Regions from separate parts of the Acidovorax sp. GW821-FHT11A03 genome, predicted to be linked through region 4. Evidence: predicted binding sites of a transcription regulator. Region 4 holds the regulator's gene; each other region holds the start of a gene.
What was found. The regulator sigma-54, encoded in region 4, starts transcription at its own class of promoters, with help from an activator protein. The targets are predictions, from matches to a motif close to TGGCANGNAANCTGCTTT.

Region 1 (3,234 bases), on a different contig from region 4:
AGTCGATGATCCGGGCGGTTCCCGTGCGGTCAATCATCACGTTCTCCGGCCGCAGGTCCTGGTGCAGCATTTCCTTGCCATGGAAGGCCTGCAGTCCCTTCGCCACTTGCGCCACCAGGCTGCGCACCGCGTCGAGATCCGGGCGGGGATGGTCGATCATCCACTGCGCCAGGGTCTGGCCCTCCACGAATTCCATGGCCACGTAGACATGCTGGCGCGGCCGGTCGCTGGTGTGTGGCCGGAGCACATGGGGACTATGGATACGCCGCGCCACCCACTCTTCCAGCAGGAAGCTGTTGAGATAGCCGGCGTCATCGCGCAACGCCGTCGATGGAGTCTTCAGCACCACCTGCTGCCCCGTCGCGTCGTCCACCGCGAGGTGCACGTGGCTGCGCGCGCTCGCGTGCAGTTCGCGCACCACGGTGTAGCCTTCGAAACGCATCCTGGGCGACAGCGGCGGCGCGAGCGCGAGGCCTTCGCGCAGCGCATGCAGGCGGTGGGCTTCAGGATCGGGCAGCGCATCGATGCGCAGGATCTGCACGGTCATGTCGTCGTCGGCGCCGCGGGCCTGCGCACCCTCCACGATATCTTGCGCGGCCTGATCGAAGTCCCCGGGAAACCGTGCCAGAGCCGCATGCACTGCGGCTGCATCGAAATGCGTGTACGCACCGTCGGTGGCCAGCACGTAGAGGGCCCCCACATCGGCCGGCAGGCAGCAATAGTCGATCTCGACATGGGCACTCGTGCCAAGCGCGCGGCCCAGGAACGATTCGGCCGACGACAGGTGGACACGGTGGTCCTGCGTCAGCTGCTCGAGCGACTGCCCGTGAAGGCGATAGATGCGCGCATCCCCCACATGCAGCACATGGACATCGCGGCCTTTCAGGATCAGCGCGCTGAAGGTGGTCACATAGCCGCGGTCCTTGTCGAAACGCGCGTGGCTGCGCATGGTCTGCGCATGCAGCCACGCATTGGTGGCACTCAGAACGCGCTGGGCCGAGCGGCGCACCGACCAGGCGTCGGAGGTGGCGTAGTAGTCGTCCAGGAAACTGCGCACCGAGGCCGCGCTGGCCTCCTGACTGACCGTGCTGGACCCTATGCCATCGGCCAGGGCGACGACGATCCCCTTGGAGCCGCGCAGCGGCTCGCCGGGCAACATGGCACCATGGAAGTCCTGGTTGACGCCCTTGCGCCCCGCCCGCGAGTGCTGGCCCAGCGTGACGCGCAGCCCGCCCGGATCCGTGCCGTGGCCCATCAGCGGTCCATGGCGCTGCACGCCACCGCCAGCCCATGCAACCGGCGCGGCCCACCCGCCAGCCGCCGCGCGGGGGTCGCCCCGCCGCGCTGGCGGCGTCCCCATGCCCGAAGCGCGCAGCGGCGAGGTCGCTCAGGGAGAAGCTCAGACATGGTGGCGCTTGGGCGCGGTCTTGTAGTGCGTGGAATACAGCGTGGCACCGACGAAGGTCAGGCCTCCGACCAGATTGCCGAGCACCGTGGGAAGCTCGTTCCAGATCAGATAGTCCATCAGCGTGAACTTGCCGCCCAGCATCAGGCCGGTGGGAAACAGGAACATGTTGACGATGGAATGCTCGAAACCCATGTAGAAGAAGATCATGACCGGCATCCACATGCCGATGGCCTTGCCCGAGACCGTGGTGGACATCATCGCGGCGACCACGCCGGTGGAGACCATCCAGTTGCACATCACGGCACGCACGAACAGCGTGAGCATGCCGGCAGCGCCATGGGCGGCATAGCCCACCGTGCGGCCCTCGCCGATGTGGCCGAGCTTCTCGCCGACGGCATTGGGCGCCTCGCTGAAGCCGAAGGTGAAGATGATGGCCATGAAGACCGCCACCGTCAGTGCGCCCGCGAAGTTGCCCACGAACACCAGGCCCCAGTTGCGCAGCACGCCCGCCCAGGTGGCGCCTGGGCGCTTGTCGAACACCGCCAGCGGTGCGAGCGTGAACACGCCCGTCAGCAGATCGAAACCCATCAGGTACAGCATGATGAAGCCCACGGGGAACAGCATGGCGCCGACCAGCGGGTTGCCGGTGTTGACCGTGACGGTCACGGCAAACGCGGCCGCCAGCGCCAGGATGGCGCCGGCCATGTAGGAGCGGATCAGCGTGTCGCGGGTGGACATCAGGAGCTTGGATTCACCGGAGTCGACCATCTTGGTCACGAACTCGGCAGGGGCAAGGTAGGCCATTGAATTTCCTTTGGGACGGGAGACTATTGACAGCGTCCCGGACGGCAGGCCGGCGGAACGCGCAAGGAGGAAAAAAGAAAACGGCGTCCGCTGCGTCTCCTCCAGTCATCTGGAGGAGACGCAAGGGACGCCGTTATCCTTGGATGCGCGATTCCTTTGCCTGCGGAAGACTGCAGACGGTGGGTTGGCAAGCCGCCTTTAGCCGACAACCACTTCTCTCCATGCAAGTTCCATACCCCTGATGGAATGGTGCATCGGAGCGTGGCCCGTCCCTCTCTGGCGCATGCGCGGCGACCATCGCAAGAAATGAGCCTCCACTCGGTGCGGCACCGGCACCACAGTGGGTCACCAGTGCCTGCCCGCCCCGTTGCGGGGCACCGCGACGCTATCTATGAGGACTTGGCGCCTGACAGCGCAGACTGCGCAAAGGCGAGATCGGGCAGGGACAGCGTGGCCTCCGCCACCTCGAGCAGCCGGCGGTTCTGGTCCATCGAGGTCTTCTGCAACACGCGGAAGGCGACTTCCTCGTTCATGCCCAGGCGGGCCATCAGCACCCCCTTGGCGCGCTCGATCACCTTGCGTTCGTTCAGCGTGCGGCGCGCCGCCTCCAGCTCGGCCTCCATGCTGGCCATGCGCGCCGACTGGGCCTGCAGCAGTTCCAGCAGCGAAGCCGATTCGGCCCCGTGCGTGCCGGCCGCCGCCTCCGGCACGGACGTGGGTGCAACCGCGATGTCGAAGAACCGGTCTACCGCGTGCGTGCGCTGCGGCGGGTTGTCGCGCAGGCCGCGCAGCAGGCCCCTGGAGTCCTGCAGGTCCTGCTGCGCTTCGAGGATGCGAGCCTCGCAGTCCTCGCGCAGACGCTGGACCAGTTCGACCTGCAGTTGCCACAGCGCGTTGATGCGCTCCGTGCACACGTCGAACCAGGCGTCGCTCAGGTTGCTGTCCAGGGCGGCGCCGGGGCGCACCACGCACAGCGTGCGCCGCAGCCGCTCCAGCTGGGCCATGCCGGGGGCAAGCTGCTG
Region 2 (3,234 bases), on a different contig from region 4:
TTGGGGTCGTCCCAGGTCTTGCCCATGCCGTCCTGGTAGCGGCCCAGGATGCGCTGGTTGATGGCATCGACGCCCGTGTTCACGTAGGCCTTGCCGGCAATGGTCTCGGCCATCTTGTTCTTGTTGGCCAGGCCTTCGTCGATCCACTTGCTGGCCTCCAGGATGGCGGCCGTCACGGCACGGGCCGTGTTGGGGTACTTCTGCACGAATTCGGACGTGGTGCCCAGCACCTTCTCGGGGTGGTCCTTCCAGATGTCCTGCGTGGTCGTGGCCGTCACGCCGATGCCGTCCATGATGGCGCGGTGGTTCCAGGGCTCGCCCACGCAGAAGCCGTCCATGTTGCCCACGCGCATGTTGGCCACCATCTGTGGCGGGGGCACGGTGATGACCTTGGCATCCTTCATCGGGTTGATGCCGTTGGCCGCCAGCCAGTAGTACAGCCACATGGCGTGTGTGCCGGTGGGGAAGGTCTGTGCGAAGGTGTACTCGCGCTTCTCGCTGGCCATCAGCTTGGCCAGGCCCGCGCCATTGACGGCGCCCTTGTCGGCGAGCTTCTTGGACAGCGTGATGGCCTGCCCGTTGTGGTTCAGGTTCATCAGCACGGCCATGTCCTTCTTGGGCCCGGCCAGGCCCAGGTGCACGCCGTAGACCAGGCCGTACAGCACGTGGGCGAAGTCGAGTTCGCCGTTGACCAGCTTGTCGCGCACACCGGCCCAGGAGGCTTCCTTGGTGGGGATGATGGTCACGCCGTACTTCTTGTCGATGCCGAGCACCGAGGCCATCACCACGCTGGCGCAGTCGGTCAGCGGGATGAAGCCGATCTTGACTTCCTTCTTCTCCGGCGCGTCCGAGCCCTGGGCGTGCACCAGCGCACGCAGCGCGGGGCTGACGCCGACGGCGCCCACGGTGGCGGCCTGCAGCACGGTGCGGCGGTTGAGGCTGGTTTTGAGCAGATCGGTCATGGGGCACTTCCTCATAGCGTTGAAAACAAAAAAGGCGTCCTCCCGAGCAGCCTGCATACATGCAGCACCGGTCGGTGAGGGACGCCTCTGTCCATGGCGATACCCGATGAAGGGCTCGCCCAGCACCGGCCCGCCTTTGGGCCCGTGCTGTGTGGGGGTGAGACCGCCATTGGTCTCGCAGGGGTTAATGCAAGTGGCGTGCCAGGCCTTGCCGCACGGGCTCCGCATCAGTTCGGCGCATGGTTTGCTATTGAATTAATAGCTGCTTGCGCAAATGAATCAAGCGCTGGGGGCCTTTTTGACCTGCAAACGCGCGGAGGTGGTGCGCGCGGTGAATGCCGCACTGCCTTTGTGCGGCGCACCATCCGGGAGAAGCCGGTGGACCTGGGCGTGGCCCAGGCCGGGGATGCCGGGGAAGGACCGCTGCGCAGCGAGGGGATCGTCCCCTTTCCCGAGTCGGGCGGCGATTCGAGAGGAGGGGCCAGGGGCCGCGGTTCCAAGACTGCCTGCGCAGTCTGGACGTCCCCGAGAGCGGGCGGCCTCTGGTGGCTGCACCGATGCGCGCAGCGCCTCAGGAGGATGTCGCCTGTTTACCCGAGCAGGTCCATCACGTCGAGCATGCGCTGGGCCACATCCACGAGCTTGAGGCCCTTGTCCATGGCGGTCTTGCGCAGTTTCTCGTACGCGGCCTGCTCGGTCAGGCCCTGGCGCTGCATGAGCAGGCCCTTGGCGCGGTCGATGGTCTTGCGGTCCTTGAGCTCGGTCTTGGCATCGGCGAGCTCGGCGCGCAGCGCCTGCTCGTGCTGGAAGCGCGCCATCGCCACGTCCAGGATGGGGCGGATGCGCTGGGGCGCGAGGCCGGCCACGATGTAGGCCGACACGCCCGCGGCCACCGCGTCCTTGACGTGCGAGGTGTCCTCGTCGTTGGTGAACATCACGATGGGGCGGCGTTCGTCGCGCGTGGCCACCACCACGTGTTCCAGCGCGTCGCGGGCCTCGCTCTCGGCGTCCACGATGATCAGGTCGGGCTGCAGCTGGGCGATCCGCTCGCTCAGGAACACATCCGCGGGCAGCGTGGCGATCAGGTTGAAATTGTTCTCCAGCAGCCCGATGCGCAGCGCCCGCGAACGCTCCGCCTGCAGCACGGCGTGTTCGTCGTCGGGGTCGGCAATGGCCAGGTCCGGGGCCACCACCACGATGCGCAGAGACTCGTTCATACCCCGGAGCATAAGCAATTTTTACGCCACAAATTGGTGCGCCGAAGTAGTGCGCCCCGGGCAGGTGCCGGGTTCCGGCAAGGGCCTTGCCTTGCAGGGTCTGAAACTTGCTAATAGTTTGCCGATTGGCAGGGCATACCCGATAGCGCCTTTCCTCCGTCGTCGCATATACATCTGGTCACATTGACATATTGATGAGGATTCCGCATGAACAAGCATATTGACCGGCGCCGTTTCGCCGCCGGGCTGGCCTTGACCACCGCCGCGTCCATGGCGCTGCTGCTCCTGTCCGGGTGCGGCAAGGTGCCCGACACCATCAAGATCGGCGTGGCGCAGCCCTTGAGCGGCCCCCTGGGCGCCCTCGGGCAGGACTTGCTCAATGGCGTGAACCTGGCCGTGGCCGAACTGAACAAGGGCGGCTACACCGTGGACGGCAAGCGGGTGACGCTGGAGGTGGTGGCGGTGGACGACAAGGCCGACGCGGCCACCGGCAAGACGGTGGCCCAGCAGCTGGTGGATGCCGGCGTGGTGGCCGTCATCGGGCACCTGAATTCGGGCGTGAGCATCGAGACCGCGCCCATCTACGCGGCCAAGGACATCGCGCAGATCGCCATCTCCACCAACCCCAAGTTCACGCAGCTGGGTTTTTCCACCACCTTCCGCATGGTGGGCAATGACACGCTGCAGGCGCGCGCCATCGGCTCGTTTGCCGCCACCCAGCTGGGCGCCGCGCGCTATGCCGCGCTGGACGATGGCACGCCCTACGGCAAGGGCCTGGCCGACGGGGCCGCCGCGCAGCTCAAGGCCGAGAAGAAGGAAGTCGTGGTGCGCAAGTCCTTCGACGACAAGACCACGGCATTCGACGAACTGGCCGGCGAACTCAAGGCCGCGAAGGTGGAGGTGATCGTCTCCACCCTCAATGACTTCCAGGCGCTGGCGCTGCTGGAAGCACTGCGCAAGGTGGGGCACACCAAGGTGAGCCTGCTGGGCGGCGACACCATCAAGACCACCGACATGACCAAGGGGGCCGGCATCGTCGAGGGCGTCTATGCCAC
Region 3 (3,234 bases), on a different contig from region 4:
CAGCGTGGCGCGCTCCTCCACGTCGTGGGCACGCGCGGGCAGCAGGGTCTTGAGGGCATACAGCCGCTGCGTGGCCCCGTCGCGCACCTGGTAGATGCGGTGGATGCCGCTGTCGGCCACCAGGGCCGTCACCGTGAGGCCATCCACGGTGTCGCCCACCTTGAGCAGGGGCAGCACGGGCAGGTCCTGCGCACGGCGGGATTCATCCTGCAGCGTGGCCTCCAGCACGCCCTGCACCTGCACGATCAGCGCGGTCACGTTGTCGCTGCTGCCACGGCGCAGCGCGGCCTGCACCAGCCCGTCGCTCAGGGCCTGCGCCGGCCCGCCCTGGCGCAGCAGCTGGCGCAGCTCGCGCACGGGAAGGCTGCCGTGCACGCCATCGGAGAGCAGCACGAACAGGTCGCCGCTGTGCAGTTCGCCCTGGCTGTAGTCCACCACCACATGGTCATCCAGGCCCATGGCGCGGGTGAGCTGGTGGGCGAAGTCGTGCTGCGACATCACGTGGTCGGCGGTCAGCTGCTGCAGCCGGCCGCCGCGCAGCAGGTAGGCCCGCGTGTCGCCCACATGGGCCAGCGTGTACGACTGGCCGCGCAGCACCAGCGCGGTCACGGTGGTCAGCCCCACCGCGGGCTGGCGGCGCCGGTTCATGGACGCGAGCCAGCCGTTGTGGGCGGACAGGATGCGGTCCAGCGCCACCGTGGTGTCCCAGGTGTCGGGCGTGGCGAAGTAGTCGTTCACCAGCGTGTTGACCGTGGTCTGGGCGGCCTCGCGGCCGTTGCCGCCCGTGCTCACGCCATCGGCGATGGCGGCGATGGCACCCCGCTCGCGCTCGCGCCCCTGCCCGGACACCAGCGCGGCGAAGTCCTCGTTCAACGCCTTGCGCCCGGCCTGCGAGGTGTAGCCAAAGTCCAGTTCAAAACTCATGCACCAGCTCCATGCAGGTTTCATGCCCAAGGTGGTGCATGCCGCGCCCGCCGGGTGCGCGGGGCGGCACGGGCCCGGCCCCGGCCTGCCCCATTCTCCGGGCCCGGCGCCAGCCCGCGCCCCAGATGCGTGCAGGGCGACTGGCACAAGCATTGCTTAACGTAGGCAACGAGACCCTGCGGGGTCCCGCAATTCAGCCGTGCAATGGCGCACCGAGGAGTTGTACGGACAAAGGCGTCCCCACATGCCGTTTCGAATCGCATTCGAAGCAGCATCGTGTGGACGCCTTTTTTGTTTTTCGCGCCGCCCCGGCGGCGCAACGGACGGAGTCACGATGAAAAAGCTCAAGCTGGTGATGGTGGGGAACGGCATGGCCGGTGTGCGCACGCTGGAAGAGCTGCTCAAGATTGCCCCCGATCTGTACGACATCACGGTGTTCGGCGCCGAGCCGCATCCCAACTACAACCGCATCCTGCTCTCGCCCGTGCTGGCCGGCGAGCAGACCATCGACGAGATCATTCTGAACGACTGGTCCTGGTATGCCGGCAACCACATCACGCTGCACACCGGCTTCACGGTGACCGACGTGGACCGCGTGCGCCGCGTGGTCAGCGCGACCAGTGCCGCAGGCGATGTGATCACCGCCGAATACGACCGCCTGATCATGGCCACCGGCTCGAACCCGTTCATCCTGCCCGTGCCGGGCAAGGACTTGAAGGGTGTGCTGGCCTACCGCGACATCGCCGACACCCAGGCCATGATCGACGCCGCCGCCACCTACAAACACGCCGTGGTCATCGGCGGCGGCCTGCTGGGCCTGGAGGCCGCCAACGGCCTCATGAAGCGCGGCATGCAGGTCACCGTGGTACACGTGGCGGGCTGGCTCATGGAACGCCAGCTGGACGACGTGGCGGGCAAGATGCTGCAGGATTCGCTGCAGCAGCGCGGCATGCAGTTCTTGATCGGCGCGCAGACGCAGGAACTCGTGGGCAACGCCGATGGCCGCGTGGCGGGCATCAAGTTCAAGGATGGCACCGAGGTGCCCGCCGACCTCGTGGTGATGGCCGTGGGCATCCGCCCCAACACCGCCCTGGCTGAAAAGATGCGCCTGCACGTGAACCGCGGCATCGTGGTGAGCGACACGCTGCAGACCACCACCGACGCACGCATCTACGCCGTGGGCGAATGCGCCGCGCACCGGGGCATTGCCTATGGCCTGGTGGCCCCGCTGTTCGAGCAGGGCAAGGTGCTGGCCAACCACCTGGCCGAGTTCGGCATTGGCCGCTACCAGGGCTCGCTGACCTCCACCAAGCTCAAGGTCACCGGCATCGATTTGTTCTCGGCCGGCGACTTCCAGGGCGGTGAAGGCACCGAAGAAATCGTGATGAGCGACCCCTTCGGCGGCGTGTACAAAAAACTGGTGATCAAGGACGACAAGCTGGTGGGCGCCTGCCTGTATGGCGACACGGTGGACGGCAGCTGGTACTTCAAGCTGCTGCGCGACGGCCGCAGCGTGACCGACCTGCGCGACAAGCTCATGTTCGGCGAATCGCACCTGGGCGACACCGGCCACCAGGGCCAGAGCAAGGCCGCCGCCATGCAGGACAGCGATGAGGTCTGCGGCTGCAACGGCGTGACCAAGGGCTCCATCTGCAAGGCCATCAAGGAAAAAGGCCTGTTCACGCTGGATGAAGTGCGCAAGCACACCAAGGCCAGCGCCTCCTGCGGCTCATGCACCGGGCTGGTGGAGCAGATCATCATGTTCACAGCGGGCGGCGACTACAGCGCCACGCCCAAGACCAAGGCCATGTGCGGCTGCACGGACCACGGCCACCAGGCCGTGCGCGATGCGATCCGCACAGCCAAGCTGGTGACCATCGCCGACGTGTTCAGGTTCATGGAATGGAAGACGCCCAATGGCTGCGCCAGCTGCCGCCCCGCGGTCAACTACTACCTCATCAGCACCTGGCCCAAGGAGGCCAGGGACGATCCGCAAAGCCGCTTCATCAACGAACGCAGCCACGCCAACATCCAGAAAGACGGCACCTACAGCGTCATCCCGCGCATGTGGGGCGGCGAGACCACGGCCGACGAACTGCGCCGCATCGCCGACGCGGTGGACAAGTACAAGATCCCCACCGTCAAGGTCACGGGAGGCCAGCGCATCGATTTGCTGGGCGTGAAGAAGGAAGACCTGGTCAATGTGTGGAAGGACATCGGCATGCCCAGCGGCCACGCCTACGCCAAGGCCCTGCGCACCGTGAAGACCTGCGTGGGCAGCGAGTGGTGCCGCATGGGCACCCAGGACAG
Region 4 (3,234 bases):
TCGGCGCCACCTTGCGGTCGGCCTTGCCGATGAAAACGATGCCGATCTTGCCGCGCGCCACCTCTCGGCCCGAGGTCTTCTCGGTCATGCAAAAGACAAGGTCGAACCCATAGCGGTTGAAGTCCGCAGGCGCCATCTCCACGCGCATGGTCTCGCCGTGGAACCCCTCGGACTTGTACTGCGCCACGATGTCTCCGACCACGATGGACAGCCCGCCCACGTCGGCCTCGGGGTAGCCGAGTGACTGGAAAAACCGCACCCGGGCCTCGGACACGAGGCTCAGCAGCTGCGCGTTGTCCAGGTGCCCGCCCTGGTTGACGTGGCTGATGTAGATCTGCATTTCGGTGGCGAAACCGAAGTGCGCGGGAAGGTCGAAGACGATGCGGGCCATGGACGGGGTGGCGAAGTAAGGGGGAAAGACGGCAACGGAGCGGAAAAACGGGCCACCAGGCGCATGCGCCGCGCACACGCCCGCACGGCGCCTACAGCGCCTTGCGCAGATTCGCCGGCGCGATCTTGAGCGCCTCGCGGTACTTGGCGACGGTGCGGCGCGCGCACTCGATGCCCTGCTCCTTGAGCATCTCGGCGATCTGGCTGTCGGACAGCGGCTTGGTCGGGCTCTCGGCGGCCACGAATTGCTTGATGAGGGCACGCACGGCGGTGCTCGACGCATTGCCGCCGGTCTCGGTGCCCAGGCCCGAGCCGAAGAAGTACTTGAGCTCGTAGGTGCCGATGGGCGTGGCCATGTACTTGGCCGTGGTCACGCGGCTGATGGTGGACTCGTGCAGGCCCAGCTCGTCGGCGATGTCGCGCAGCACCAGCGGGCGCATCGCGAGTTCGCCGTGGGTGAAGAAGTTCTTCTGCCGCTCCACGATGGCGCGCGAGACGCGCAGGATGGTGTCGAAGCGCTGCTGGATGTTCTTGATGAACCAGCGCGCCTCCTGCAGGCGCTGCTGCATGCCCTGGTGGCCCTCGCCGCCCTTGTGGCCGCGCAGGGCGCCGGCATAGATGTCGTGCACGCGCAGGCGCGGCATCACGTCGGGGTTGAGCTGCACGATGAAGTTGTGCTGCCCGTCGCGGCCATTGGCGCGCCCGGCCTTGCGCACGATCACGTCGGGGATGATGATGTTGCGCTCCACGTCGGCGAAGCGGCGCCCCGGGCGCGGCTCCAGCCGGGCGATCAGCGCCATGGCGGCGCGGGTGCGCTCCTCGCTGTCGCCGCAGGCCTGCGTGAGGCGGCGCACGTCGCGCCGCGCCAGCATCTCCAGCGGCTGCTGGCACACGCGCAGCGCGGTCTGCACGGTGTCGGGGTCGATGTCGCTGTCCTCGTCGGCGGCCAGCGCCTTGAGCTGCAGCGTCAGGCACTCGGCCAGGCCGCGCGCGCCCACGCCCACGGGCTCCAGGCTCTGCAGCAGCCGCTGTGCCACGGTGAAGCGGTGCACCAGCTCCTCGATCTGCTCCAGGTCGTCGGGCCCGGCCAGGCTGATGGCCAGCTCTTCGAGCGGATCCTCCAGGTAGCCGTCGTCGTTGAGCGATTCGATCAGGAAGCGCAGCGCGGCGCGGTCGATCTCGGACAGGCGCAGCGCCAGCGCCTGTCGGTGCAAAAAGGCGGTCAGCGATTCGTGCGTGCGGGCCAGCTCGGTGGCGTCGGCCTCGTCGCCTTCGGCGTCGTTGCGGTTGCGGGCGGGGGCGTCGCCGCCCCACTCGGCGTCGTTGGGCGCCATCTCCACCGTGCCGTCGCCGCTCCAGTCGGGCTCGTCGGCGCCCGCGCTCGGTGTTTCAGCATCATTTTGAGCCTCAGCGCTGGTACTGCTTGCGCTGGTAGCTCCTGAAAAAATAGCATCATCCGCGCTGTAGTCGTCGGCCTGGGCCGGCGTATCGGCGGCTTCCAGGCCAAACTCCTCGCGCGGCGCCTCGTCGGCGTTGCGTTCGAGGAACGGGTTTTCGTCGAGCATCTGCTCGACTTCCTGCGAGAGTTCCAGCGTGGACAACTGCAGCAGCCGGATGGACTGCTGAAGCTGGGGGGTCAATGCAAGATGCTGCGAGACACGCAGCGAGAGTCCAGGTTTCATTGATTGAGCGCCGCCGGGCCGCCCCAAGGCGCGAAGGCCCCCTCGGGGGGCAGCGAACCACGCGCAGCGGGGAGCGTGGGGGTACCGTACCGCGCCGCCGGGCCGCCCCAAGGCGCGAAGGCCCCCTCGGGGGGCAGCGCAGTACACGAAATGACAAGCGTGGAGGCCATGTCTACATGCGGAAATGTTCGCCCAGGTACACCCGGCGCACTTCGGCGTTGTCCACGATCTCGGACGGCGTGCCCTGGGCCAGCACCTGGCCATCGCTGATGATGAAGGCGTGGTCGCAGATGCCCAGCGTCTCGCGCACGTTGTGGTCGGTGATGAGCACGCCGATGCCGCGCGCCTTGAGGAAGCCGATGATGCGCTGTATCTCGATCACGGCGATGGGGTCGATGCCCGCAAAGGGCTCGTCCAGCAGGATGAAGCGCGGCTGCGTGGCCAGCGCGCGGGCGATCTCGACGCGGCGGCGCTCGCCGCCCGACAGGGCCATGGCGGGCGAGGCCCGCAGATGGTCCACGCGCAGCTCCTGCAGCAAGGCCGTGAGACGCTCTTCGATGGCCTCGCGCGACAGCGGCTTGCCGTCGTCGTCCGCGCGCTGCAGCTCCAGCACCGCGCGCACGTTCTCTTCGACCGTGAGCTTGCGGAAGATGGAGGCTTCCTGCGGCAGGTAGGACAGCCCCAGCCGCGAGCGGCGGTGGATGGGCATGTGGGCCACCGAATGGCCGTCGATGCGGATGTCGCCCGCGTCGCTGCGCACCAGGCCCACGATCATGTAGAACGAGGTGGTCTTGCCCGCGCCGTTGGGGCCGAGCAGCCCGACGACCTCGCCCTTTTGCACGACCAGCGACACATCCTTGACGACCTTGCGGCTGCCATACGACTTGGCCAGGTGCTGCACCTCCAGGCGGCTGCCCGCCTGGGTGTCAGGACCGGGGCTGACGGGCTGCGCGCTCACTTGGAGCCGCCGCCAAGGCTGTTGCTGGGGCGCAGCACCGGCGCCGATGCCGGGGGCGCGGCCTCCGGCGCGGCGGTACCGGCGGGCGGGTCCTTGGGCGCGAGCACCGCCCGCACCCGGCTGCCGGGCGCGGGCGCATCGCCCGCCGCATTGGTCGCGGGGGTGCGCTTGCCGTCCACGGTGAACACATCGGTGAGGTTGTTG

Region 1: a site for sigma-54 is predicted at 2,433-2,450, ahead of AC1RVY_RS18455 (formate/nitrite transporter family protein). Genes of this name have one in related genera too.
Region 2: a site for sigma-54 is predicted at 2,191-2,208, ahead of AC1RVY_RS07405 (ANTAR domain-containing response regulator). Genes of this name have one in related genera too.
Region 3: a site for sigma-54 is predicted at 1,066-1,083, ahead of nirB (nitrite reductase large subunit NirB). Genes of this name have one in related genera too.

What each region holds. Positions count from the first base shown of each region.
Region 1 is NZ_JBXASG010000007.1:132,103-135,336, forward strand. Features, by position in the region: gene AC1RVY_RS18450 (bifunctional protein-serine/threonine kinase/phosphatase) at 1-1,255, opposite strand, end outside; gene AC1RVY_RS18455 (formate/nitrite transporter family protein) at 1,400-2,212, opposite strand; gene AC1RVY_RS18460 (nitrate- and nitrite sensing domain-containing protein) at 2,602-3,234, opposite strand, start outside.
Region 2 is NZ_JBXASG010000003.1:61,564-64,797, forward strand. Features, by position in the region: gene AC1RVY_RS07400 (CmpA/NrtA family ABC transporter substrate-binding protein) at 1-962, opposite strand, end outside; gene AC1RVY_RS07405 (ANTAR domain-containing response regulator) at 1,553-2,179, opposite strand; gene AC1RVY_RS07410 (branched-chain amino acid ABC transporter substrate-binding protein) at 2,387-3,234, shown strand, end outside.
Region 3 is NZ_JBXASG010000003.1:44,092-47,325, reverse strand. Features, by position in the region: gene AC1RVY_RS07330 (bifunctional protein-serine/threonine kinase/phosphatase) at 1-924, opposite strand, end outside; gene nirB (nitrite reductase large subunit NirB) at 1,259-3,234, shown strand, end outside.
Region 4 is NZ_JBXASG010000008.1:31,047-34,280, reverse strand. Features, by position in the region: gene AC1RVY_RS19880 (acyl-CoA thioesterase) at 1-391, opposite strand, end outside; gene AC1RVY_RS19875 (RNA polymerase factor sigma-54) at 483-2,072, opposite strand; gene lptB (LPS export ABC transporter ATP-binding protein) at 2,245-3,030, opposite strand; gene lptA (lipopolysaccharide transport periplasmic protein LptA) at 3,027-3,234, opposite strand, start outside.